Regions from separate parts of the Arthrobacter jinronghuae genome, predicted to be linked through region 2. Evidence: predicted binding sites of a transcription regulator. Region 2 holds the regulator's gene; the other holds the start of a gene.
What was found. Region 2 encodes Rex, which represses fermentation and respiration genes when NADH is low (regulators of the CRP and FNR family bind a similar motif). Its sites were predicted from a motif close to CTTGTGAANNNNTTCACAAG; they were not measured.
Positions count from the first base shown of each region.

Region 1: a site for Rex is predicted at 7,140-7,159, ahead of N2K98_RS01625 (queuosine precursor transporter). Genes of this name have one in related genera too.

Region 1 is NZ_CP104263.1:328,047-340,004, reverse strand. It holds gene N2K98_RS01665 (class II glutamine amidotransferase) at 1-869, opposite strand, end outside; gene N2K98_RS01660 (YdeI/OmpD-associated family protein) at 944-1,570, opposite strand; gene N2K98_RS01655 (NUDIX hydrolase family protein) at 1,686-2,225, shown strand; gene N2K98_RS01650 (DUF6707 family protein) at 2,298-3,164, shown strand; gene N2K98_RS01645 (FUSC family protein) at 3,145-4,191, opposite strand; gene tgt (tRNA guanosine(34) transglycosylase Tgt) at 4,381-5,655, shown strand; gene N2K98_RS01635 (hypothetical protein) at 5,698-5,922, opposite strand; gene N2K98_RS01630 (hypothetical protein) at 5,971-6,174, opposite strand; gene N2K98_RS01625 (queuosine precursor transporter) at 6,276-7,010, opposite strand; gene N2K98_RS01620 (TetR/AcrR family transcriptional regulator) at 7,202-7,855, shown strand; gene thiD (bifunctional hydroxymethylpyrimidine kinase/phosphomethylpyrimidine kinase) at 7,949-8,794, shown strand; gene N2K98_RS01610 (polysaccharide pyruvyl transferase family protein) at 8,886-10,409, opposite strand; gene N2K98_RS01605 (glycosyltransferase family 2 protein) at 10,406-11,389, opposite strand; gene N2K98_RS01600 (S8 family serine peptidase) at 11,681-11,958, shown strand, end outside.
Region 2 is NZ_CP104263.1:3,038,316-3,050,273, reverse strand. It holds gene gdhA (NADP-specific glutamate dehydrogenase) at 1-370, shown strand, start outside; gene N2K98_RS14320 (helix-turn-helix domain-containing protein) at 569-781, shown strand; gene N2K98_RS14315 (30S ribosomal protein bS22) at 988-1,086, shown strand; gene N2K98_RS14310 (HAD family hydrolase) at 1,225-2,037, opposite strand; gene N2K98_RS14305 (glutaredoxin family protein) at 2,104-2,355, shown strand; gene N2K98_RS14300 (redox-sensing transcriptional repressor Rex) at 2,355-3,113, shown strand; gene N2K98_RS14295 (hypothetical protein) at 3,069-4,316, opposite strand; gene N2K98_RS14290 (hypothetical protein) at 5,291-6,022, opposite strand; gene N2K98_RS14285 (YceI family protein) at 6,249-6,788, opposite strand; gene N2K98_RS14280 (histidine phosphatase family protein) at 6,947-7,609, shown strand; gene N2K98_RS14275 (TlpA family protein disulfide reductase) at 7,669-8,304, shown strand; gene N2K98_RS14270 (cytochrome c biogenesis CcdA family protein) at 8,310-9,107, shown strand; gene resB (cytochrome c biogenesis protein ResB) at 9,174-10,895, shown strand; gene ccsB (c-type cytochrome biogenesis protein CcsB) at 10,895-11,929, shown strand.

The sequences.
Region 1 (11,958 bases), 930 kb from region 2:
CCCGTCTTGAGCGGGTGCTGCGACGCCGCCGCTGCCGGGTCCAGGTCCGCCAGCGTGATCAGGTGCTGCGGGTGCTGCGGGAGCGGAAACGTGCGCCGGACATTGAGTTCGCTGTCCACATGCAGCATTTCGCCGGAGTCCAGCAGCCGCCAATTAGGGTTGGCGTCCATCTTTTCGGTGGCCACCAGGACTTCCGGCCGCTTCTCCTGGCGTATCTGGTCGCTGTGGACACTGATCCGGTTGCTCCGCTTCTCCCCCACCGGACCCCGCGGCCCCTGCTGCAGGACGTACAGCGGATGGGTGTCCGGGTAGCGTACGGCCCACAGGTCGGTGGCGGTGGTGAGGATGATGTTCACCGCGTACAGCCGCAGGTTCTGCGCTATCCAGGTCAGCGTGGACGCGATGGCTGCGGAAACGTCGCCGCCGTTCACCCTCGCTGCGCCGGTGATCAGCGCGAAGACCCGTTCACTGTCCGTTTCGCCCTTGACCAGGTGGTACATCTCCAGCTGGCGCAGCCGGTCATCGAGCTTGTCCAGATCCTCCACCACCCCGTTGTGGGCCAGGAGACGGCTGTCCTGCTCGAAGGGGTGCGTGTTGACATCCGTGTCCCCGCCGGTGCTGGCGTAGCGCACGTGCGCCAGGAAGGTGGTGCTTTCCAGGTCCCGGGCCTCCTGGGCGTACTGCACATCCTCATACGCAGCGATGGGCGCTTTATCGACCACCGGGCTGCCGTCAGGAGTGAAGGTGCCGATCCCGAAGCCGTCCGCTTCCTTATGGCTCTGCCGGGCCAGGCTGTCCGGGGCCGTAAGGAGCCAGAACGTAGCCCGGACCGGGTCCTTCCCGGCATGCATACCAAAGAGTCGGCACATGTGGACCTCCTGGGGCGGGATTCTGACGGACGGACAGGTTTCCGGGGAAATCGTGGCAGCCGACCCGGCTGCGACTAGTCCTTCGGCGTCCCCTCAACCGCCGGCGGAAGCGACGGCTTCCGTTTCTGCGGGTAGGGGGCGCGGTGTTCGCTGAGCATCTGCACATAGTCTGCGATCCGGCGCTCGCGGGCCGCCTGCGTCTTGAGGCCTTTAAGCCGGAAGTACATGGCGAACCGGTTCTGCGACGTCAGCACGTCGAACATTTCCTGGGCTGCGGGAACGGCGGCGATGGCCGCGCGCAGGTCCTCCGGGATTTCCGCTGTTGCCGATCCGGAGTAGGCGGCATCCCAGCGGCCGTCCACCTTGGCGCTGAGCACGGCGTCCCGGCCGGCCGGATGCATTCTGCCTTCCGCTTCCAGCCGGTTGATGTAGCCGACGTTCCGCAGCGACCAGATGCTGCGCGGACCGCGCGGCTGAAACCGCTGCAGGTAGCTTTCCTCGTCGCGCCGGTCGGCCTGGGCATCGATCCAGCCGAAGCAGAGCGCTTCGTCGAGGGCCTCGCGGTACGTCAACCGGGTGACGTTTCCGCCCTTCTTCCCCAGCACCAGACGGACGCCGCCGGATAACCCGTAATTTTGCTCCAGCCACTCCCGCCAGGCCCCGGCATCCGGCAGGAGAAGCTCCGGGAGGTCCCGTGTCATAGCCCAAGTCTAGGGAAGCACCTGCCGGGCTGAAAGGGTCCGGGCCGGTTCAGCCGATGGCCGAAGCGTAGCGTGCCGTGTGACTGGCACGGCACCTTTGAGGTAGAACACTGCTATGAACGTTCGTACTCCTGACCCGTATCCAGGCTGGCTCTCCGAGGAAGATCTCTACGAGGCCCGGCAGCGTCTGCCCATGGTTTACGTCGAGGCCGTGCCCGTGCGGTGTGACCCGCTGGGCTATGTCACCGAAGTTGGGCTGCTGCTGCAGGCGACCCCGGAAGGGCAGATGGTGCGTTCCTTCGTTTCGGGCCGGGTGCTGTACCGCGAAACCATCCGGGGCGCCCTGCTGCGCAACCTGGAGAAGGATCTCGGGCCGATGGCGCTGCCGCAGCTGCCGCCCACCCTGGTGCCGTTCGCCGTCGCCGAGTACTTCCCCTCCCCCTCGCAGAGCGGGCTGACGGATGAACGCCAGCATGCCGTGGCGCTTGCCTATCTGATTCCCGTGACCGGTGAGTGCAATCCCCGCCAGGATGCACTGGAACTGTCATGGCTGACTCCGGATGAGGCACTCAGCCCCGCGATCTACGCCGAATTTTCGGGCGGCCGCGGGGACCTGCTGCGCCAGGCACTGGCCTCGGCCGGCTGGGGACGCTGACAAGGGCGCCGCTGACAAGCTTTATATACTGGAGGTTCTGGGGAGCCGAGGTCCAACCACGAAGGAATCGTCATGTCTGAGAGCCTGCCGGAAACGTACGCGTTCCGGGTCAATGCGGAACTGCTTGCCCCCGGACAGATCCTTGTCCCGGGTGAGGGTGCTGCAGAACCTCTGGCTCCGGTAGCCGGAACCAGCGTGGAGGCCGATGATTTCGGTGTTCCGGCGCTGGTCATCGCGAAATTGGATGACGGAACCTCGCTCCGGCTGGCCTACGGATCCGCTGTCCGGGTTCAGGCTCCGGCTCCCGAGGGCGCGCCGTCGGACGCCGTTCGGCAGGTGCCTTCGGAGGAAGACAACGCGGCCGAAATCATTGCCGACGCCGCTGCCGCCCACCCGGAAAACTCCGCCGTACAGGAGATTGCCGCGCGTTTGGAGCGTGGTTTGAACGTGAAATCGGGCAGTCATCTGCAGGATGTCCGAGATTTGGCGCACATTCTCTTCATCGATCTGGGCGACGCCGAAAATGCCCTGAAGGTCTGCAACGTCATCACCGGGCTTCCCTTTGATGGGAACTTCGGCCGGTGGAACTGGATCCAGGGCGCCTTGGCCCTCGCGGCGCACATCACCCATGAGGCCGGGGATGCCGAAAGTGCGGCGGCGTACAGCCATGCCGTGCGTGCGGCGGATACTTCCGAGACGGACCCGATGAAGGCCAAGCTGGCCGCCGAGCTGCTGCAGCGGCAGTTGAACGAACCCAACCTGTACGACCGCGAGATTCACCGGGCTGCCGAGGCCGGAAAAGACGCCAGCGAGCGGGAGTGGCGGATCCTGCGCCTGAACGCCCTGCTCTACCTGCGCTCCCACGGCGGTTCCCAGACGCTGTCCGACGCCGAGCTGGACCGGCGCATCCGCACCGAGCTTATTGCCGTCCGCGGCTAGCGGACTCCCGCTGCCGGTGCAGCTGCTTCTGCCGTAGATGTACGGCTCCCACCACGGCCATGCCGACGACGGCGCCGATCAGCGTTTCGATGCCGCGGTCCCGGAGCAGTTCCAACGGGTTGCTCGGGTGGGCCAGCTCGGTGCTGACCAGCGCCAGCGGCGTGACCACCACCTGGGCCAGCGCGTATTGCCGGGCAATGAACATTTCGGCCCCGAACTGGCAGGCGGCAATGACCAGGACCATCTGCCAGGGCTCCAGGCCCGGAAGCAGGATCAGCGCTGTCAGCAAGAGGCCGCCGAACGTGCCCAGGATGCGCTGCAGGCCGCGGTGGACCCGGTGCCGCACTGTTGCGCCGATCAGGGGAACCGTCGCGGCGACCATAGCCCAGTAGTTGTGGCCGAGTCCCAGCAGGGTCGCGATGGAGCCTGCCAGCACTGCCGCCACCGCATACTGCAGTCCGTCAATGTAGATGATGCGGCGCTGGGCCGGCGTGAACTCCAGCCGTTCGGGCGGCTTCCATGGCGTGCGGTACTTCTGCACGAGCATCCCGGACAGGCCCAGCAGGATGGAGAACGCCACCGTTAGGACGGCCGCAAGCATCCCCTGCCAGAGCGGGGGCTGGTTCGGGACCGAAGAGATCGCGGCGAAGGCGAAGATGTGGAACAGGGAGCCCACGGGGCGCAGCCGCCAAAAGCCAGTGGCTATGGTCCCCAGCCCGGCGACCGCCGTCGTGCCGATGACGGTTCCCCAGTCATCCAGGTCCAGCCGTGCACACAGCGCTGCGGCCAGGATGACGGCCAGCATAAGTGTCCCCGCGCGGACCTGATGGCCCAGCCGCTGGCGGTGCGGTTCATTCCTGCCGTAGATCCCGGTGAAGGCACCGAAAGTCGCGAAAATGGCGAGGTCGATCCGCCCCAGGAAAAGCACGAGGAAAAGCGGCCCCCCCAGGCCGATGGCGCACCGGATGGCCGCGTGGTGGTCATTGTTCGCCGGAGCGATCTTGAACATTTCCTGCAGGTGCGTCAACGCTGGTGACCTCTGCCTTTCGGGCCGTAGGCATAGGAGGAATGCGGGGATGTTCCGGCGGCTGGAGGCCGGCTTGAATTCCGCCCATCCAACCTATCCCCGGCAAAGCACAGGGCTGAATAAATGTGGTGTATCTCGCAGCAGGAACACTCGGCGGAAGGCGGGCGCCGGGTAGGGCAAAATGGAGGAGTGTCTTCCTCAGCCTTTTCCTTCACCCTCGGTAAGCGCCTGCGCGATACCGCCCCTGCAGCGGCCGAACGGCGAGTCGAGGCGAACGGCGGCGGCTTTCAGGGCCGCACCGGCACCATCTCCACGCCCCACGGCGAGATCGCCACTCCGGCATTCATCGCGGTAGGCACCAAGGCCACGGTCAAGGCCGTGCTGCCCGAGTCGGTCGCGGAGCTTGGCGCCCAGGCCGTGCTGGCGAATGCCTATCACCTGTACCTGCAGCCCGGCCCGGATATCCTCGACGAGGCCGGCGGTCTGGGGAAGTTCATGAACTGGTCCGGCCCCACCTTCACAGACTCCGGCGGCTTCCAGGTCATGAGCCTGGGTGCGGGGTTCAAGAAGGTCATCAACATGAATGCCGACGGGACGACGCATGCCACGGGAGCGGACGACGACGTCGCGCCCGGCAAGGAGCGCCTGGCGCATATTGACGACGACGGCGTCTGGTTCAAGTCCCATCTCAACGGGGACAAGCACCGCTTCAGCCCGGAAATTTCGATGCAGGTGCAGCACAAAATCGGCGCCGACATCATGTTTGCCTTTGATGAGCTGACCACGCTCATGAATTCGCGCGGGTATCAGGAAATGTCCTTGGAACGCACCCGCCTCTGGGCGCTGCGGTGCCTTGCCGAGCACCAGCGGCTCACCGAGGAACGCGCAGACAAGCCCTACCAGGCACTGTTCGGCGTGCTGCAGGGTGCGCAGTACGAAGACCTGCGGCGTAAGGCGGCCCGGGATCTCGGTGCCATGGACTTTGACGGCTTCGGCCTGGGCGGCGCGTTTGAAAAGGAAAACCTCGGCACCATTGTCCGGTGGTGCACGGAGGAGCTTCCGGAGAATAAGCCCCGGCACCTGTTGGGCATTTCAGAGCCGGATGACATTTTCACCGCCATCGAAAACGGTGCCGACACCTTCGACTGCGTTTCTCCGACCCGGGTGGCCAGGAATTCTGCGTTCTACACGCCGTACGGCCGCAAGAACCTGTCCAATGCCAAGTTCAAGCGGGACTTCGGGCCGTTGGTGGACGGCTGCGATTGCTATACCTGCACCAACTACACCCGTGCCTACATCCAGCACCTGTTCAAGTCCAACGAAATGGTCAGCCACACGCTGATTTCCATTCACAATGAACGCTTCACCGTGAAGCTCGTTGACGACGCCCGGCTGTCCATCGACGACGGTACGTTCTTCGACTTCAAGGCGGAGGTCCTGGGCAAGTACTACAGCGGTAGGTAGCTGCGCAGCGCCCTACCGCCGTAGTACTTGCCTGCAGACTCCCTAGTTCCAGGTCCGCGGCAGCGGTTCGTTCTGCTGGTCGTCCGGTTCTCCGGTGACGTTCTGCTCTTCGGCAGTGGGATCTTCCGGGCCTCCGGTGGGTGAGCCGTCTGCGTGCCCGGCCTGCTGCTGTCCGGCCTCTTCGTCGCCCGGTTCCGGCGGATCTACAATCTGGAGCTGTGCTTCGGCCTTGGTTTCGTTGTGTTCGAAATCTTTGTCCTCGGGCACACTGTCCTCCTGTTGTGTATCGAGTGGATTCTGCAGAGAGCCGAGCTGCTAGGAATTGTCCGGCTTAGCCTGGGTCGATTCATCCTCTTCCAAGGCGGGCTGCGCATCGCGTTCTTCGTCTCCGGGGCTCGAATCCTTCTCCTGGGCGTCGTCGATCATCGCCTTGGTGACTTGATCGTTGAATTCCTCCGCGGTTCCGGCAAGATTTTCATCTACTGCCTTGGCACCGGGGTTCGGGACTGGATTGCTCATGTTTGTCTCCTGCCGTACTGGGGATGTGAAACGCTGGCGTTCCCCCACCTTTGCACACCTGGGCAGGGATTTCGCCCGGTGACCTGACGGGCATCCCGCCCCTACGCCGCGACAGGCTCCAGCTCAGCCGGCACGTAGCTGGGTTCGCGCTTCTTGATGACCCGGATGACCAGCGCGGTGACCGGCACAAAAAGGTACTCGATGAGCGTCTTGTAGAGGAAGCCGAACAGGACGTAGTTGAAGAACCCGCCGGCGTCGGTAATCCCGATGACCGGAGCCGCAATGGCGCAGAAGATCAGGGTGTCCGCAAACTCCCCCACACCGGTGGAGACCATCAGCCGCCCGGCCAGCGCCTTCTCGCGGAACCGCTCCTTCATTCGCACCAGCACCATTGAGTTCAGCAGCTGGCCGGCCAGGAACCCCAGCAGGCTCGCAAGCACAATCTGCCAGACCGGACCGAGTGCCACTTCCAGTGCAGCCTGCTTCTCCAGCCCGTAGGCATCCGTGAATCCAGGCAGGGCAATGATTACTGCGAAACTCGCGACGGCGAGAAGTGCCATTGCAAAGCCGGTGAAGATGGCCCGACGGGCTGCTTTGAAGCCGTAAACCTCGCTGACCACGTCCCCGAGGATGTACGCGAGCGGAAAGAGGAAGAACCCGCCGTCGGTGACAATGTCCCAGCCGCCGGGAAGGGAAAACTGCACGCCCTTGGTGGCGCCGATATTCGAAATGACGATGACCACGCACATCAGGGTGAGGATCAGGTCGTACTGCGAGCTCCCGCGGGAGGCATAAGTTGCAGCAGTTTTCACAGCTGCCCGTGGCTGTGCATCCATGGCATTTCCGTTCCGGTAGTGGTTCGCCTGGCTTTCGCCGGCTGTATTAGCACTGTGCCCGCTGCCCCGGGCGGCCCGATTGGACCGCCTCCATTCTGCCATGCCCGGTCAGTTCCTGCCGCGCGCCCTATTTTGAACACGTTCAAAAGAATGGTCTACTAAACGCTGGAATTACTGCAAAGGGAGCATCATTGGCCGTCATCGCCAAGAGCGAACAGACGCGCCGGCTCCTCATCGACACCGCGCTGCGCCTCTTCGCCTCACAGGGCTACGAAAAGACCACCATGCGCGCCGTCGCGCAGGAGGCAAACGTTTCGGTAGGCAACGCCTATTACTATTTCCGTTCCAAGGATGACCTCCTCCACGAGCTATACCGATCCCTCCAGGACGAACACCGCTCGCTTGCGCTGCCGCAGATCCGGGAGGGCCACAACCTGGGCGAGAACCTGGCGGTCATTCTGTCCACGGGCCTGACCACCATGGAGCCGTACCACGCCTTCGGCACGCATTTCCTGCGCGACGCCATGTCGCCGAACCGCAGGGAGGACGGCGCCGTCGGGCGGGGGAAATCCATCGCGATGTTCCGGCAGGCGGTATCCACCGCCCGGCCGCAGCCGCCCGTGGCCATCCGCAACGACCTGCCAGAACTGCTCTGGCTGATGCATATGGGGATCACCTTCTTCTGGGTGTATGACCGTTCCCCCGGCCAGCGCAGGTCCCACCGGCTGGCCGCGAATCTGGCCCCGCTGGTGGCCAAACTCGTGATCCTGTCCCGGCTCCCGGTGGTCCGGAACATCCTGGAAGACATAGTCCGCCTGCTCCGAGGGGTCCGCCGGGACGGTTAGCCCGCAGCGGCGGCGGGGGACGACGACGGCGCGCCGTAACAGCGCGTCTTGCAAGGGTGGCCGGTTCCGCCGTTTTGGGTGGAAGATGGACCCATGTCTGCAAACACATCCACTTCTGCGGCCTCAGCCCCGGCCGTCACGCTGACCATCGCAGGTTCCGAAGCCACCGGCGGCGCCGGCGCCCAGGCCGATCTGAAGACCTTCCAGGAACTCGGCGTCTACGGCATCACCGCCCTGACCTGCATTGTGTCCTTCGATCCCAACGATTCGTGGAACCACCGGTTCGTCCCGGTGGACCCGCAGGTCATTACCGACCAGCTCGAAGCCATCATGACCGCCTATGACCTCGACACGGTCAAGATCGGCATGCTCGGCACCCCGGCAACCATCGACGTCGTCGCCAAGGCGCTGCAGTCCCAGGACTGGAAGAACCTCGTGCTGGACCCGGTGCTCATCTGCAAGGGCCAGGAGCCCGGCGCCGCGCTGGACACCGACAAGGCGCTCAAGGCCCAGATCCTCCCCCTAGCCACCTTCGTCACCCCCAACCACTTCGAGTCCATGTCACTGTCCGGCATGGATTCCATTGAGACCGTGGAAGACCTGCAGGAAGCAGCCCGCCGCATCCATGAAGCCAGCGGAGCCGTAGTGCTGGCCAAGGGCGGGGTCCGGCTGGAAGGCGACGACGCCGTCGACGTCTTCTACGACGGTGAGACCATGGAGGTCCTGCGGGCACCCAAGGTAGGCGAGGTGGCTGTCAGCGGTGCCGGTTGCACCCTCGCAGCGGCCATCACTGCCGAACTGGGCAAGGGGGCAACGCCTCTGGAAGCCGCCAAGACGGCAAAGGCCTTCGTCACCGAAGGTATCCGCAACCGCGTTTCCTCCAACGCACCGTTTGATGCACTGTGGCAGGGCAACGCCGGTCAGGGCCCGGCCCTCTAGGTTTCAGCCGAAGCGCCGCGTCCCTTCTGCCCTCTGTCGTCCATGACAGCGGCGGAAGGTACGCGGCGCTTTCCATGCACCCGCCTGCCGCTTAGGCGCGGCCGCGGCGGAACTTCGACAAGGAACTGTGCAACCCCAAAGCGGTCTGCACGGTCCTGCTGCCCGCCAACCGCTGGTGGGCCGCCTGCTCCTGCTCCAGGGCACGGTCGATAGGAGCGGTAAAGGACTGCACCCGTTCGTCCTCCGCGGTCAGCCGTGCTGCCAGGAGGGACTGCGGGTAGAACTGCCGGCGCAGCGCAGTCTCTGCCGCCACCCACTCCCCGCGGCCTTCCAGCCGGGCACTCGGCGACAGGCTTGGTGTCCCCGGCAACCCAGCAACGTCCGGCGCCGCGGCAGTATCGGCCTGCAGCACGGCAGCCACCCGATCCCACCAGATGCCTGCATCGCGGGTACGGGAATCCAGCACTGCCTTCAGGTGCTTCGCTGTTTCGGCACGCCGTTCCCATGCTTCCAGCAGCGCCTCTTCCAGGAGGCCCTGCTGCAGTGCGGGAAGCGACAGCACAAAATCAGCCATTCCCCAGTTCTCCAGGGCGCCCCGCAGGCGGGCATCGGAGTAGGCCTCCACGGACAACGCCACGGGGGCAACACCGGCCGAAAGCGCAAACACCGCCGGGTGGTAGCGGGTGGTCACCACAAGGGACGCACCCCGTGTGAGCCGGGCAGCCTCACGGGCGGCCACGACCGGCACCAGGACGGCAGGCGTGGCCATCAGTGCCGCGATTTCCGCATGCATGCCGGCGTCGGCGTCGATGTTTCCGGGGACACCCATGTGCGGAATGAACACAGCGGGCAGCTGCGTTTTGGCGTGCAGCTGATCCAGTGCTGCCGCAAGCCCACGCCGGAAGTCGTCATCCCCTCCCGGGGCAAACGTAACTGCCACGTAGCCCCCCGCCGGAGCTTCATAGCGCGGTACGGGCCGAACGGCGTCCTGCGGCACAGCGGGGCCGCCGTCATCGGGCAGCGCCGGGTCAGCGAGGAACGAGGCATCATCCAACCCGTGTGCTGCCTCCACACCCAGTTCCAGGGCAATCCGGGCAGAAGTGGATTCCCGGACTCCGACCAGTTGGGCGCCTTGAAGCATTTCGGCCAGTGTCTGGGCGTCCCGGGCTGTCAAAACCGGGCCGAGTGTCTGGCCGGACACCACTACGGGTTTGCCGAGGCTACGGGCAATGGCTGCCACCGCGGCACGCTCATACAAGAGCCACCCGTAGCGCGAGTTCAGGTTCCCCCCGCCGGCAATCAGCACGGCATCCACTGACGCCAGCTGTTCCCTCAGCGCCAGGGCAGGATCCGACTCCGGCAATGATGACGACCCGGCAAGATGCTCCTGGATGCGGCGCAGGTAGTCCTCGCGCTCAGCAGGACTCCAGGGAAACTCGAGAGTCGATACGGCGGGATGCCCGTAGCCGTCCTGCGTCTGTTCGGGGTCCCGGGAAAGCAGGACGACGTCGAACCCGCGCCCGGCCAGCTCGTCGGCAGCCGCGAGCCCCATGGCTTCGTCTCCCACGTGGTAAACGTGCTGTCCGACGTCGGCCAGCACGGCAACCCGCGTCACTTCCCCGCCCTGCCGATCAGGGAACGGATCTGCCCGGCCGCCGAACGCATCCGGCCGACCGAGCTGCTGAGACTGGTCCGCCGCACCACCGTATCTTCCAGCCGGAGGAGGGACTCATTCAATCTATGTTCCATCTCCTCCATCCGCCGGCGGTTTTCATCCAGGAGTTCTTCCTGCCGGGCCAGCAGCTTGGTCAGGTGCAGCAGGCTTCCCATACCGTGCCGGGAGATATCCTCGCGGAGGTAGGCGTCACGGACCCGGGCATCAAAACGGCGATGCGCGTCGGCCTTGTTGTTTACGCTGTTTGCACTGTCGCCGGATGCATCCGGACGCTGGCACCAGAACGCCAGCGTTTCGCCGTCGAGGAATTCCAGGGTGTGCCGGGACAGGACCCGGAGATGGAATTCCCAGTCGCCCACCACTTCGAGGCTCTCGTCGTAATACCCGAGCTCGTCGTGCAGGGACCGCCGGTAAAGAAAGGAAATGGGCACGGCTTGGTTGATCCGCAGCATGGAGCCGAGGGAAATCTGCTTCATGTCAGGCCAGAAGGGAACCGAGTCGATTTCGCGGATATCTCCGTCAGCCATCTGTTCATAGCGGATGTTTGTCCGGACCATGACACCTGCGGCAGCAGTGTCTTCCAGGCAATCCACGGTCCGCTTGAGGAAATCGGGATGCCACAGATCGTCATCATCATGAATGGCAATGTAGGTGCTTGAGCATGCCCGGATGCCCGCGTTGGAGGCAGCTTCCATGCCTCGGCTTTCAGGCCGATGAAGCACGGTAATACGTTCCCGGTACTCATCCGGGACGGCAGAAACTACTTGCTCGACGTCGGCCGGGTCGCCGCCGTCGTTAACGACGACCACAGTGAAATCACTGAAATTCTGACAGAAGATATTCTCCAGGGCCCGGGCTAGAAACAGCGGTCTGTTCCGCGTCCTGACAACAATCCCGACGGAGGCAGAATCTAAAACCACGTGGCTCCCAGCTTTGACGAACTTTCAGGCCACCTTACCAAGAAGGGTTATGCACCCGACCCGTCACAAATTACCCGTGCGTAACACGGGTAACACCGTTGACATCCCTCCTTGGAGGGATGACTCTACTAACAGTGCTGCAGCGTTCGGGGTCGCTTCTTTGGGGGGTCACTGCATTCTGAGGCACCGGATCTGCCTATCCATTTTGCCAGGTTCGCCGGTCTCGGTCACTCTGCGGAACTCACTGCCGTACTTGTCCCTGGCCCCGGCGGCCTCTTTTGAGGGAGAAGTATGAACAATCCAAACCACCGGAGAGCAGGAAAGGCAGCGCTGGCAACAGTCGCCGGCCTTGCCCTCGCCTCCAGCATGTGGGCACCGGCTGCGGCCACTGAGGGGACCGCAAACGAGGAACCGACCATTCGGGGAATCGAAACGGTTACGCCTGATTTCAAGGTCTCACCGGATCTCAAAACCAAGCAGGGCCCGGTCTCGGTTTTCGTACAGTTCAGCGGCAAAGGCGCCTATGAACAGACCCAGCCCGTCGAAGTACTCGAAGGACTCGCTGAACC
Region 2 (11,958 bases):
ACTGGATGAAGCAGACGCGCTGGCACTGATCAAGTCCGGGATCCGGGCCGTGGCCGAGGGTGCGAACATGCCGTGCACTCCGGCGGCCATCTCCGCCTTCCAGGCCGCCGGGGTGCTCTTCGGCCCGGGTAAGGCTGCCAACGCGGGCGGTGTCGCCACCTCCGCGCTGGAGATGCAGCAGAACGCCAGCCGGGATTCCTGGTCCTTCGAGCATACGGAACGCCGGCTCAGCGAAATTATGGTCAACATCCATGAACGGTGCGCCCGGACGGCCGAGGAATACGGCTCGCCCGGCGACTACGTGGTGGGCGCCAACATCAGCGGCTTCGTGAAGGTAGCCGATGCAATGCTGGCCCAGGGCGTGATCTAGGACCGGCTTGCACCGGCCGTGCCCGCGGCTGCGGAAAGAACTTCCACTATGGTTACTCCTGCCACTACAGTAGGGACCGTACGGGGCCATCAGTGACGCACGTCGCAACAGGCCGGTGACGCGATGTCCTTCAGCCGCAGGTGCTCCCACATGGCTTGCTGTGGGAAACGGCGGCAATGAGCAAAGGAACGGGACTAAATGGCAGACGAGGGAAACTTCTCGGATGTGCGGTTTCTGACGGTATCGGAAGTTGCCGACGTCATGCGGGTCTCCAAGATGACCGTGTACCGGCTGGTCCATTCCGGCGATCTGCCGGCCGTCCGTTTCGGCCGGTCCTACCGTGTGCCGGAATCGGCCGTTCAGAAGGTACTCCGCGACGCCGTCATCGACCGGCGTACAGACACCGCCTGAGCCCTGCACCGGGTACCGCGTCGGTGAACAGCGCCGGAACGGGCCGTTGTTCGTTGCTGGTATGCGCTGGCAAATTCCACAGCCTTGAAGCTGTACCCTGTTAAGGAACGTTTTAATTGTCGCCAGTAACTACCGGCAACCAGCCCCTCTGCCCACGGCAGCAGGGGAGGGGAACCGGTGACTCCTAATAAGTTTGTGAGGACTCTGTGGGTTCAGTAATCAAGAAGCGCCGCAAGCGTATGGCCAAGAAGAAGCACCGCAAGCTGCTTCGCAAGACCCGCCACCAGCGTCGCAATAAGAAGTAGATCCTTCTTAGCGACAGTTGTCAGCTGGCCCCCGCTGCACGTTCAGTGCCGGGTCCGCTAAGGCAGAGCCCGCCAGTCCTCAGGGATAGGCGGGCTCCGGTTTTTAAGGGGCTTTGGGTGGTGAGCTGGGCCGGGCGGTTAACGGGCCCGCACCCAGGAGAATCCCCGCCACAGGCCGTAGGTCGCCCCGGCAACGGTCGCGGACTTCAGGCCCAGTGTTGCTGCCCTGCGGCCTGAACGGAAGTCGTACACGGGCCAGTTGCGCTCACGGGCATGACGGCGCAGGCGTGCGTCCGGATTGATTGCCACCGGATGCCCCACCAGGCTCAGCAGCGGAACGTCGTTGTAGGAATCGCTGTACGCCCAGCAGCTTTGCAGGTCCAGGCCTTCTTTCTCAGCCAGTGCCCGGACGCCGGCAGCCTTGGCCGGCCCATGCAGGAACTCACCCACCAGGCGTCCGGTGTACATGCCGTCGGCGACCTCGCTGACCGTTCCGAGGGCGCCGGTGAGATCGAGCCGGCTGGCGATGACCGAAGCAACTTCGATGGGCGTTCCGGTGACCAGCCAAACCGGCCGCCCGGACTTCATATGCTGCTGGGTCAGCGCCCGGGTGCCGGGCCAGATCTTGGAGACAATCATCTCGTCGTAGACTTCTTCGCCCAGAGTGCGTACATCCTCCGAAGAGAGGCCAACAGCGAAGGCCAAGGCTGCATCGCGGACCGAGTGGACGTCCTTGAGGTTTTCACCCTGCAGCATGAACCTCAACTGTTTGCTCGCGAACCCGGCTGCTTCACGGATCGTGAAGACTTTCCGCTGGTACATTTTCCGGCCCACGTGGAACAGGCTGGCACCGCGCATGAGTGTATTGTCGACGTCGAAAAAGGCCGCTTCGCCAGGTTTGCCCGCCGCGTCCGTGGTTCCGGTGGCTCGGACTACAGTGGCTCGGGGCATGGTCCGAGTCTACGCAAAACCCGGCCTGAGCGCGGAAATCCGACGTATTGGGGCTATTTTGGACATATGAGTGAATCCGTCGGACCGGAAGTCGTCCTCCTTACCCGGCCGGGCTGCCATTTGTGCGAAGACGCCCGTCTGGTGCTCCGGCGCGTGGGCGAGGACCTAGGCATGTCCTGGCAGGAACGCAGCGCGGAGGAGGACCCCGAACTCGCCGCCCGCTTCGGTGAGGAGATTCCGGTGTTGTTCATCGACGGCGTTCAGCGGGACTTCTGGAAAATCGACGAAGCGCGGCTGCGGCGTCTGCTGGGGGCGTGATGGCACCCGAGGAAGTCCGGTCTGACCGAGCGGCTCTGGAGCGCGAGACGGCCAACAGCGACCAACCGGCCCCCACGACGCCGGCCGGCGCGGGAGCAGGACGACACATACCGCCGGCGTCGCTGGCGCGGTTGACCATCTACCTGAGGGCGCTGTCCGCCATGCTCGCCGACGGGATAGAACGTGTGTCCTCCGAAGAGCTGGCCGAAGCCGCCGGTGTGAATTCGCCCAAGCTGCGCAAGGACCTGTCCTACCTGGGGTCCTATGGGACCCGGGGCGTTGGATATGACGTCCCGTATCTCAGCGGGCAGATTTCCGCCGCGCTTGGCCTGACATTGAACTGGCGTGTAGCCATAGTAGGCGCCGGCAACCTCGGCCGTGCCTTGGCAGGCTATCCAGGGTTCGGCTCCAGGGGCTTCGAGGTTGTGGCACTGTTCGACGCCGACCCGATGGTAATCGGCCAGGAGGTGGGCTGGCTGAGGATCAGCCCGGTGGACTCGCTTGAAGCAGTGCTCGCGAAGACCGGGGCAAACATGGCGGTGCTCTCGGTGCCCGCCGAGGTTGCCCAGGATCTATGCGACCGCCTCGTGGAGTCCGGCATTACCAGCATTCTCAGCTTTGCTCCAGTAGTGCTCCAGGCGCCCGAACATGTCCAGATCCGCAAAGTGGACATGGCGACCGAACTGCAGATCCTTGCCTACCACGCACAGCGTTCACAGGTTTCGCAGATCGCCGCCCGCGCCCGCCTGGCGCGCTAGGACCGGATCCGCCTGCAGGGGTTCCGCTTGGGCTTCTACTTGGTGCTGGGGCTTTGTTTGGTGCCTTAGCGGCGGGAACGGCTGCACCGACAGGACCCGCCGTCGGAACCACGGAGCTGCTCCCTTGGTGAAGGTGATCGCGGCGCCTGCGACACCCAGTGCTGCTGCAAGTGACTGGGTCCCGGTACCTGCGTTCAGCGCATAGAACAGCGCCGTGCCCGCAAGGACCGCGGAGACTATCCGCGCCCAGCGGCGCTTTTCCCGAACGGCAACCGCGAGCAGGAGTGCGGTTCCCAGGATCACCAGGGCGTAGGCGAGCTCTACCGCCGCGAGCGTCCTGGCATAGTGGGTGGCGGTCACTCCGTACCGTTCGAGGAGGGACAGGACCGGCGGCAGCGAATCCGGTACGGGCGTCCGGGAAATGGTTGAAACGGTGCCCCACAGATTGAGCAGGCCGGCTCCCGAAATCAGGACGAATGCAGCTGCAATGGCAGGAACCGGGTTGCCGGTATTGGCCGGCAGACGACGTTGCACTGCCCGCACCACCACGGCTATCGCGTGCGCTGTGGTGCGGGCTGCCACGGCAGTTGCATGGGCAACGGTGCGGGTTACCACTGAGACGGTGTGTGCGACGGCGCGGGCTCCGACCGCTGTGACATGGGCTGTGGTTCGGGCGCCTACTGCCGTGGCGTGTGCGGTGGTTCGGGCGCCTACTGCTGTGGCGTGTGCGGTGGTACGGGCTCCCACTGCCGTGGCGTGCGCTGTGGTTCGGGCGGCTACCGAGGTGGCGTGCGCCGTAGTGCGGGCGGCTACCGAGGTGGCGTGTGCGGTGGTTCGGGCGGCTACCGAGGTGGCGTGTGCGGTGGTGCGGGCGCCTATGGCCGTGACGTGCGCTGTGGTTCTGGCTGCCGTCGTAACGGAGCGGGCGAAGGCGCGGGCTCCTACCGCTGTGGCGTGCGCTGTGGTTCTGGCTGCGACGACAGTCGCGTGGGCGACGGCACGCGCCGCTACCGATACCGCGTGGGCGGCGGCGTGAGCCGCTACCGATACCGTGTGGGCGACGGTACGGGCCGCTACCGATACCGCGTGGGCGACGGCGTGAGCCGCTACCGATACCGCGTGGGCGACTGTGCGCGCCCCGGCAGCAGTCGTGTGCGCGGCGGATTGGACCGCCGCTGATGCGGCGTGTGCAGCGGACACCATCCAATTCCAGAAGGTATGGGCCACGTTTTGGACCCAGGCCGAGGCGGCACGGGCTCCGGCGCCGACCCGGTTGGCCCCGGTCTGGACCGCAGCGCTGGTGGCATGGGCACCTGCTTGGACCTGTTTCGATGTTGCATGCGCCCCGGCCTGGACTCCGGCGGAAGTTGCGCGGGCCCCCGTTTGGACCCGCAATGAAACGGCGTGTGCCCCGCTGTGGACCCGGACCACTCCTGCACGGACCCCGGCGGAGGTTGCCTGCGCTCCGGCCCGGGCTCGATTCGAGGTAGCGTGCGCCGCGGCCTGGACACGAGTGGACGTGGCGCGTACCAAGCTGCGGAGCCACGTGTAGCTTCCCTGCACTCCGGTGCGGAGCCAGACATAGGTTCCTCCCGCTCCGACGCGGAGCCAAGCCGATATACCCCGGAGTCCTGAACCCAACCACGCAAAGGTGCCATGCAGGCCGCTGCCAATCCAGGCGAACATGCCCTGAAACCCTGCCCGGAGCCAGAGGTAGAGGGCATGGCCGCTGCCATCCTCCCCGGTCTCGGCGGACGGGCCGGGTCCAGGAGAGGTATCTCCTTCCCATTTCGGGGAGCCATGACCGTGGTTTGAACCGGTTACGGCGCCTCCGGAGACCGTCGGGGGATAGAGCGGTACTTCCGGGATGAAGATGTTCGTCCCTTCACGCTCCGGAGAGTCGACTGCCCGGTGCGGAAGGCGCAGGGGAATGCGTGTTTTTTGTTGCTGCGGGTTAGGAAGCAGAGCTGCCATGGTCCTCCCCTTCACGGCGGAACGGCACCTCCGGGGCACCTTGCGTAGCAACTCGCCGCCGGAAGAGAACACAACGCTACGCGGGCTCGACCGGCATGTGACCCCTCCGCCGCGAAACCCGATCCGGCAAGGGAAAAGTCCCGCCGAAACCGACGGGACTCTGCGTGGATGCCCGGGGACGCTGAGACGGGATGGTGCGCAGCTCAGTAGGGGTACAGCGGAGCCTTGCGGAAGTACGGGGTGGACGGCCGCAGATACAGCATCACGATTCCGGCAATTCCCAGCAGGCTGGACACCAGCGAAATCAGGCTCAGTGGGGAGGTGAAGTAAGCGCCCAGCATGGTGAAGATGCCGATCAAGGAGAAGGCGGCAAACACCGTGCCTAGAATGCGGGCCCAGTTCTTTCCCCGCCGCACAAAGAGCGCGATCAGCAGGTAGATTGCAAAACCGATCAGGGCCACAACGATGCCAAAGGAAACGAGGAAGGAGTTCACGCTGTCTCCGTCCAGGCCTGTTTCAGCGAACGCCTGCTCCTCCTGGGGGGTCATGATCGACGGCAGGCTGAACGAGGTGATGACGTTGTTGATGAGACTCAGCACGCCTGCAGCAATGATCAGCCACGATCCGATGATGACCTCGCGCGGGGCAGGGCCCTTCGGCGGCTTTACCGGCGGTGCATAGGTGTAGGGCTGGGTGTAGCCCGAGGGCTGTGTGTAGCCGGAGGGGCCGGACTGGTCGTAGGGTCCGCTGGGAGCGTACTGGCCGTACTGCGGCTCCGGACGGGATCCGGGACCGGTCCCGGGACCGGATCCGGGACTGGCAAATCCACCGGGATTCGCAGGGCCGTCTGCACCCGCGGGGCTGTTTGGACCGTCAGGATTGGTCGGGTGGTTGGGCTCGCGGCCCGGCTCGGGAGTGTTCTCTGGTGTAGTCATGTCCGCCTGCTTGCTGGTTGGTATCTCGAAGCGGCTGGACGAAGGTGCCATCGGCTTGGCCGGGGGCGCCCCCGCAGCCAAGCATCCAGCGTATCGCGGAGGGTCCGGGACGGTCAGGGGTCCCGGAAAGATGGTCCCGGAAAACAGCCCCAGAAAAAACAGCACCAGAAAAAACGGCCCCGGACCAATAGGTCCGGGGCCGCCCTGTGGGGGGGTAATGGGGGGTCTAGGCTGCTACGAAGGCTGCGTCAACGTTGATGGTGACCTTGTCGCCCACCAGGACGCCGCCGGTTTCCAGTGCCGCGTTCCAGGTCAGGTCGAAATCCTTGCGGCTGATGACCGTGCTGGCGGAGAAGCCGGAGCGGGTAGCGCCGAAGGGATCCACGGCCACACCGTTGAACTCCGTGTCCATAGCGACGGAGTGGGTGATGCCCTTGATCGTCAGGTCGCCTGTGATCTTGTAGGTGGAGCCGGCGCTCTCAATTCCGGTCGCCGTGAACGTCAGCTCCGGGAACTGCTCGACGTCGAAGAAATCCGCACTCTTGACGTGTGCATCACGGTTTGCGTCGTTGGAGTTGAAGGAATCAGCGGCAATCACCGCAGTGACCACGGTTTCACTCAGGGTCTCGCCGACCACGAGGGTCGCTTCGACCTTGTCGAAGTTGCCGCGGACCTTGCTGATGCCGGCGTGACGGACAGTGAAGCCCACTTCGCTGTGCGAGGCGTCGAAATTCCAAGTTCCGGTGGTGAGGCCGCTGGGGACCATGGAGAGCTCCTTCTGGTAGCAGTGCTGCCGGGAGGCCCCGACGGCACTTTCATGCATTTGCATACAGTGTTGCACGACTTGGTTAAAGGTTCAAGTGAAATGGTTCGGCGATTTGCAGAGATTTAGCTGACGGCTCCATCTCTGCGAAACTGGGACACATGTCCCGCTCATCCATACACCTCGTACGCCACGGTGAAGTCTTCAATCCGGACAAGGTCCTCTACGGACGCCTCCCGGAGTTCCATTTGTCCGACCTCGGGCGCCAGATGGCGGACCGCGTGGCGGAACACTTCATCGAAGAGCGGAGCAAGGGTGCCAACCTGGTCTACCTGGTTGCTTCGCCGCTGACCCGGGCCCAAGAGACCGCCGCCCCTTTGGCAGCCGGGCTGGACTTGGAGATCGCGACGGATGAGCGGATCATTGAGGCGGAAAACCGCTTTGAGGGCATGTCCCGCATTAAGAGCCAACTGCGCAATCCGCGCTACTGGCCGCTCCTGCGCAACCCCATGCGCCCCTCCTGGGGGGAGCCGTATGCCAAGCAGGTTGCCCGCGTGATGTCTGCCGTCGACGACGCGCGGATGCGTGCAGTGGAACTCGGCGGAGACAACGCCGAAGCGGTTTTGGTCAGCCATCAGCTGCCCATCTGGGTCACCCGGCTTGCAGCCGAGGGCAAGAAGCTCTGGCACGATCCCCGCCAGCGTGAGTGCACCCTGACCTCCGTTACCACCCTGGAGTTCGACGGCGCCGAACTCACCGGCGTGCGCTACGCCGAGCCCAGCGCGGACCTCCTTCCCGGTGCAGCAAATGTTCCGGGAGCATAATAGAATTACTACGCGTTGTAGAAGTGGCTCCTCCCTGCCGCGATGAAAGCTGGAAATCCTTGAAGAACCGCACACGCCCTGCTGAGCCGGAAGCCCTCGGGCGCCGCTCCTTCCTTCGGCTCGGTGCCGGGCTGGCCCTCGCCGTCCCCTTTGCCGCAGCTGCCGCCGGCTGTTCCACGGATGATCCCCTGGCCGAGCAGGCCAACGCAGGAGACAACAAGAACTACATTGCCGGCGACGGCTCCGTCACTGAGTACGACGCAGCAGACCGCGGCGAAGCAGTGCAGCTCACTGGAACCCTGTTTGACGGCACCGAGGTATCCTCTGCTGACTGGGCGGGCGACGTCGTCGTGCTCAACTTCTGGTACGCCGCCTGCGCTCCGTGCCGGAAGGAAGCCCCGGACCTGGTGGAGCTGCACAATGAGTTCGCAGGTGCCGGTGCCCGCTTCTACGGCGTGAACATCCGGGACGAGAAGGCCACCGCGGAAGCGTTTGAGCGCAACTTCAACATTCCCTACCCCAGCTTCAGGGACAAGGACGGCGGCGTGCTGCTGGCCATGACCAACTTCGTTCCACCGTCTGCCGTGCCCACCACGCTGGTGCTGGACCGGCAGGGCCGCGTGGCCGCCCGCATCCTCGGACTGGCCGACAAGGGCACCCTGAAGGCCCTGATCAGCGACTCGCTGGCAGCGTAGGGACAGTGTCCTTCCTTCCCGCCGTCGTGGCCCCGGTGGCCGAGTCCACCGCCAATACCTTTGCCGACACCGTACTGAACGGCTCCGTACTGCTGGCCATCCCCGTGGCTGCCCTCGCCGGCCTCGTATCCTTCCTTTCCCCATGCGTGCTGCCCCTGGTTCCGGGCTACCTCGGTTATGTCACGGGGTTGACCGGCGTTGACCTGCAGAAGCAGCGGCGGGGCCGGATGTTCGCCGGGATCGGATTGTTCGTGCTCGGTTTCTCCGTGGTCTTCGTGGCCCTGGGTGCCGGAATCGGACAGTTGGGTGCGTGGCTGAAAGGCTCCGAACAGGCCTGGATCTCGCAGGTCCTCGGCCTCGTCGTGATTCTGCTGGGCATTGTTTTCATGGGGGGCATGAGCTGGTTCCAGCGTGACCGCAAGATCGAAGCCAAGCCTCCCGCCGGACTCTGGGGAGCTCCGGTGCTCGGCATCACCTTCGGCCTGGGCTGGGCGCCGTGCATCGGTCCCACGCTTTCAGCGGTCCAGCTGCTTTCCTTCTCCGGCAGCGACGCCAGCGCCGCAAAGGGAGCGCTGCTGACCTTTGTGTACTGCCTCGGGCTGGGGCTGCCGTTCCTGCTCATCGCCGTCGGGTTCCGCCGCGGAATGGGTGCCCTTGGCATCTTCCGCCGCCACCGGCTGGCCCTGCAGCGTTTCGGCGGCGGCATGCTGATTGCCCTGGGCCTGCTGATGGTCAGCGGAGTCTGGAACCTGTGGATCAACCAGCTCCAAGGTTGGTTGGGTAACGTGACCCTGCCGATCTGATGCCAAATCAACGAATTCTGAGAACAGACGACCAATGAGAACACCTTGACCCCGGGACCGGATGACGTGACAGACAAAGCAACAACGCCCCGCCCGTCCAAGCCCCGCCCCGACAAGGGACGCCGGGACGACGTCGCGCTGCCCGCCCTCGGGCTGCTCGGCACGCTGCGCTGGGCCTGGAACCAGCTGACCAGCATGAAGACGGCGCTGTTCCTGCTGCTGCTGCTCGCCGTCGCCGCCGTGCCCGGTTCACTGTTTCCGCAGCGCCCCGCCGATCCCTCGGTGGTCACGCAGTACATCAAGGACAATCCCGAAACCGGGCCCTGGCTGGACCGCTTCCAGCTTTTCGACGTGTATTCCTCCGTCTGGTTCTCGGCGATCTACCTGCTGCTGTTCATCTCGCTGATCGGCTGCGTGATTCCCCGGGCCAAGGCCCACTTCAAGGCCATGCGCTCCAAGCCCCCGCGTACGCCGAGCCGGCTTTCCCGGATGCCCGAGTACGGCACGCTCACCGTGCCGGCATCCATGTCGCTTTCCCCGGCCGAAGCCGTGCGGGACGCCGCAAAGATCCTGCGCCGCCGCGGCTACCGCGTGGACATCCGGGATGAGGGCACCGACCGGCCCTCCGTCGGAGCCGAGCGCGGATTCGCCAAGGAAGTGGGCAACCTGGTGTTCCACACCAGCCTGATCGGCGTCCTGGCCTGCGTGGCTGTGGGCGGGTTGTTTGGCTACAGCGGGCAGAAGATCGTGGTGGAGGGCGAGTCCTTCGTCAACACCCTGGTCAGCTACGACACCTTCACGCCCGGCTCCAACTTCACCGAAGACCAGCTGAGCCCGTACTCGCTGACGCTGGACGACTTCGAGATCGAATTCGACCGTGAATCCGAGACCCACTACGGACAGCCCCTGGACTTCACCGCCAACGTGACGGTGAAGGAAGACCCCGAGGCCGAGGCCGAGGAACAGGTGCTGAAGGTCAACTCGCCCCTGACGCTGGGCGGCACCCGGGTGTACCTGGTGGGCAACGGCTACGCCCCGGTAGTGACGGTGCGCGACGGCGAGGGCAATGTGGCGCTGGAAGGCCCGGTTGTCGCGGTGCCCACGGATGCCATGTACACCTCCCTTGCCGTGATCAAGGCCCCGGACGCCAAGCCTGACCAGCTGGGCTTCGTCGGGTTCTTCCTGCCCACCGCCATGATCGACGACGCCGGTGTCAGCTACTCCGGTGACCCCGATCCGATCAACCCCCAGCTGAACCTCAACTCCTACTACGGGGACCTGGGACTGGACGAAGGCGTGCCCTCCAATGTCTACGTGCTGGAAACCGAAGACCTGACCCCGCTGAACAACCGCGACCTCGATGCCGGCGGCATCGTGCTGGGTGCCAACCAGACCTACGAGCTCCCCGACGGCAAGGGGTCCATCACCTTCAGCGACCTCAAGCGCTACGCGGCGCTGGACATCCACTACGATCCGGGAAAGACCGGTGTCCTCGTGTTCGCCGTGCTCTCCCTGTCGGGTCTGGCTGCCTCGCTGTTCCTGGCACGCCGGCGGGTGTGGGTCCGGGCAGGCCAGCATCCCGACGGACGGGTCATGGTCGAATACGGGCTGCTGGCCCGGGGCGAAGATCCCCGGCTGACCAGTGAAGCAGCTGCGCTCCGCAGCCTGTTCGCTGAGAAGTGGTTGGCACAGCAGGACGCAGAAGGAAAGAATGTTGGACGGGCCACCGTCTCTGCAAACGCAACGGCGGACAGCAATGCCGCAGAAGAATCAGGTAAGGACCAGTAATGCCCTCCATCGATTACACCCTCGCCCTATACAGCGAGCGCTTTATGCTGCTGGCGGCATTCGCCTACACGGTCGCCTTCCTGGCGTTCGCGTGGGACCTGGCGAAAAGCAGCAAGACCATCCGGGCGGTGGAGAGCCGGCTGGAACAGAAAACCGCCGTGCGTGAAACCGTTCCCGCCGGCTCCGGCTCCGGCAACGGCTCCGCCCGGGACTGGGATGCCGACGGCAGCCGCGAGGCGCAGACCGCCGACAGCGCCATGGGCTACACCGGTCCGCGGCGCAACGCAGCACGGGTAGGCGTGGCCCTGACCGTGCTGGCCGCAGCCGTGCATGCGGCCGGCGTCGTCACCCGCGGCATGGCCGCGCACCGGGTGCCTTGGGGCAACATGTACGAGTTCTGCACCACGGGCGCCCTGGTCGTGGCCGTGGTGTTCCTGCTGGTGCTGACCCGCCGGGACCTGCGCTTCCTCGGCACCGTGGTGGTGGGCCTGGTGCTCGTCATGATGATGGCTGCCACCATCGGATTCCCGACGCCGGTGGCACACCTGGTTCCCGCGCTGCAGAGCTATTGGCTGATCATCCACGTTTCGGTTGCCGTGATCGCCTCAGCACTGTTCACGCTGACGTTCGCCATGTCCGTCCTGCAGCTCCTGCAGGCGGACCGGGAAACTCGGATCCGCTCCGGACGCAAGGAACGGCTGCCGTTCATGCGCATCGTGCCTTCCGCGCAGAGCCTGGAAAACCTGTCCTACCGCATCAACGCAGTGGCATTCGTGCTGTGGACCTTCACCCTCATGGCCGGCGCCATCTGGGCCGAACAGGCGTGGGGCCGGTACTGGGGCTGGGACACCAAGGAAGTTTGGACCTTCGTGATCTGGGTGGTCTACGCCGGTTACCTGCACGCCCGTGCCACCCGCGGCTGGACCGGAACCCGTTCCGCCTGGCTGTCGATCGTCGGCTACCTGTGCGTGGTCTTCAACTTCACGATCGTCAACATGTTCTTCTCCGGACTGCACAGCTACTCCGGGGTCTGACGCTTCGCGAAACGGCCCGCCCCGGAAAA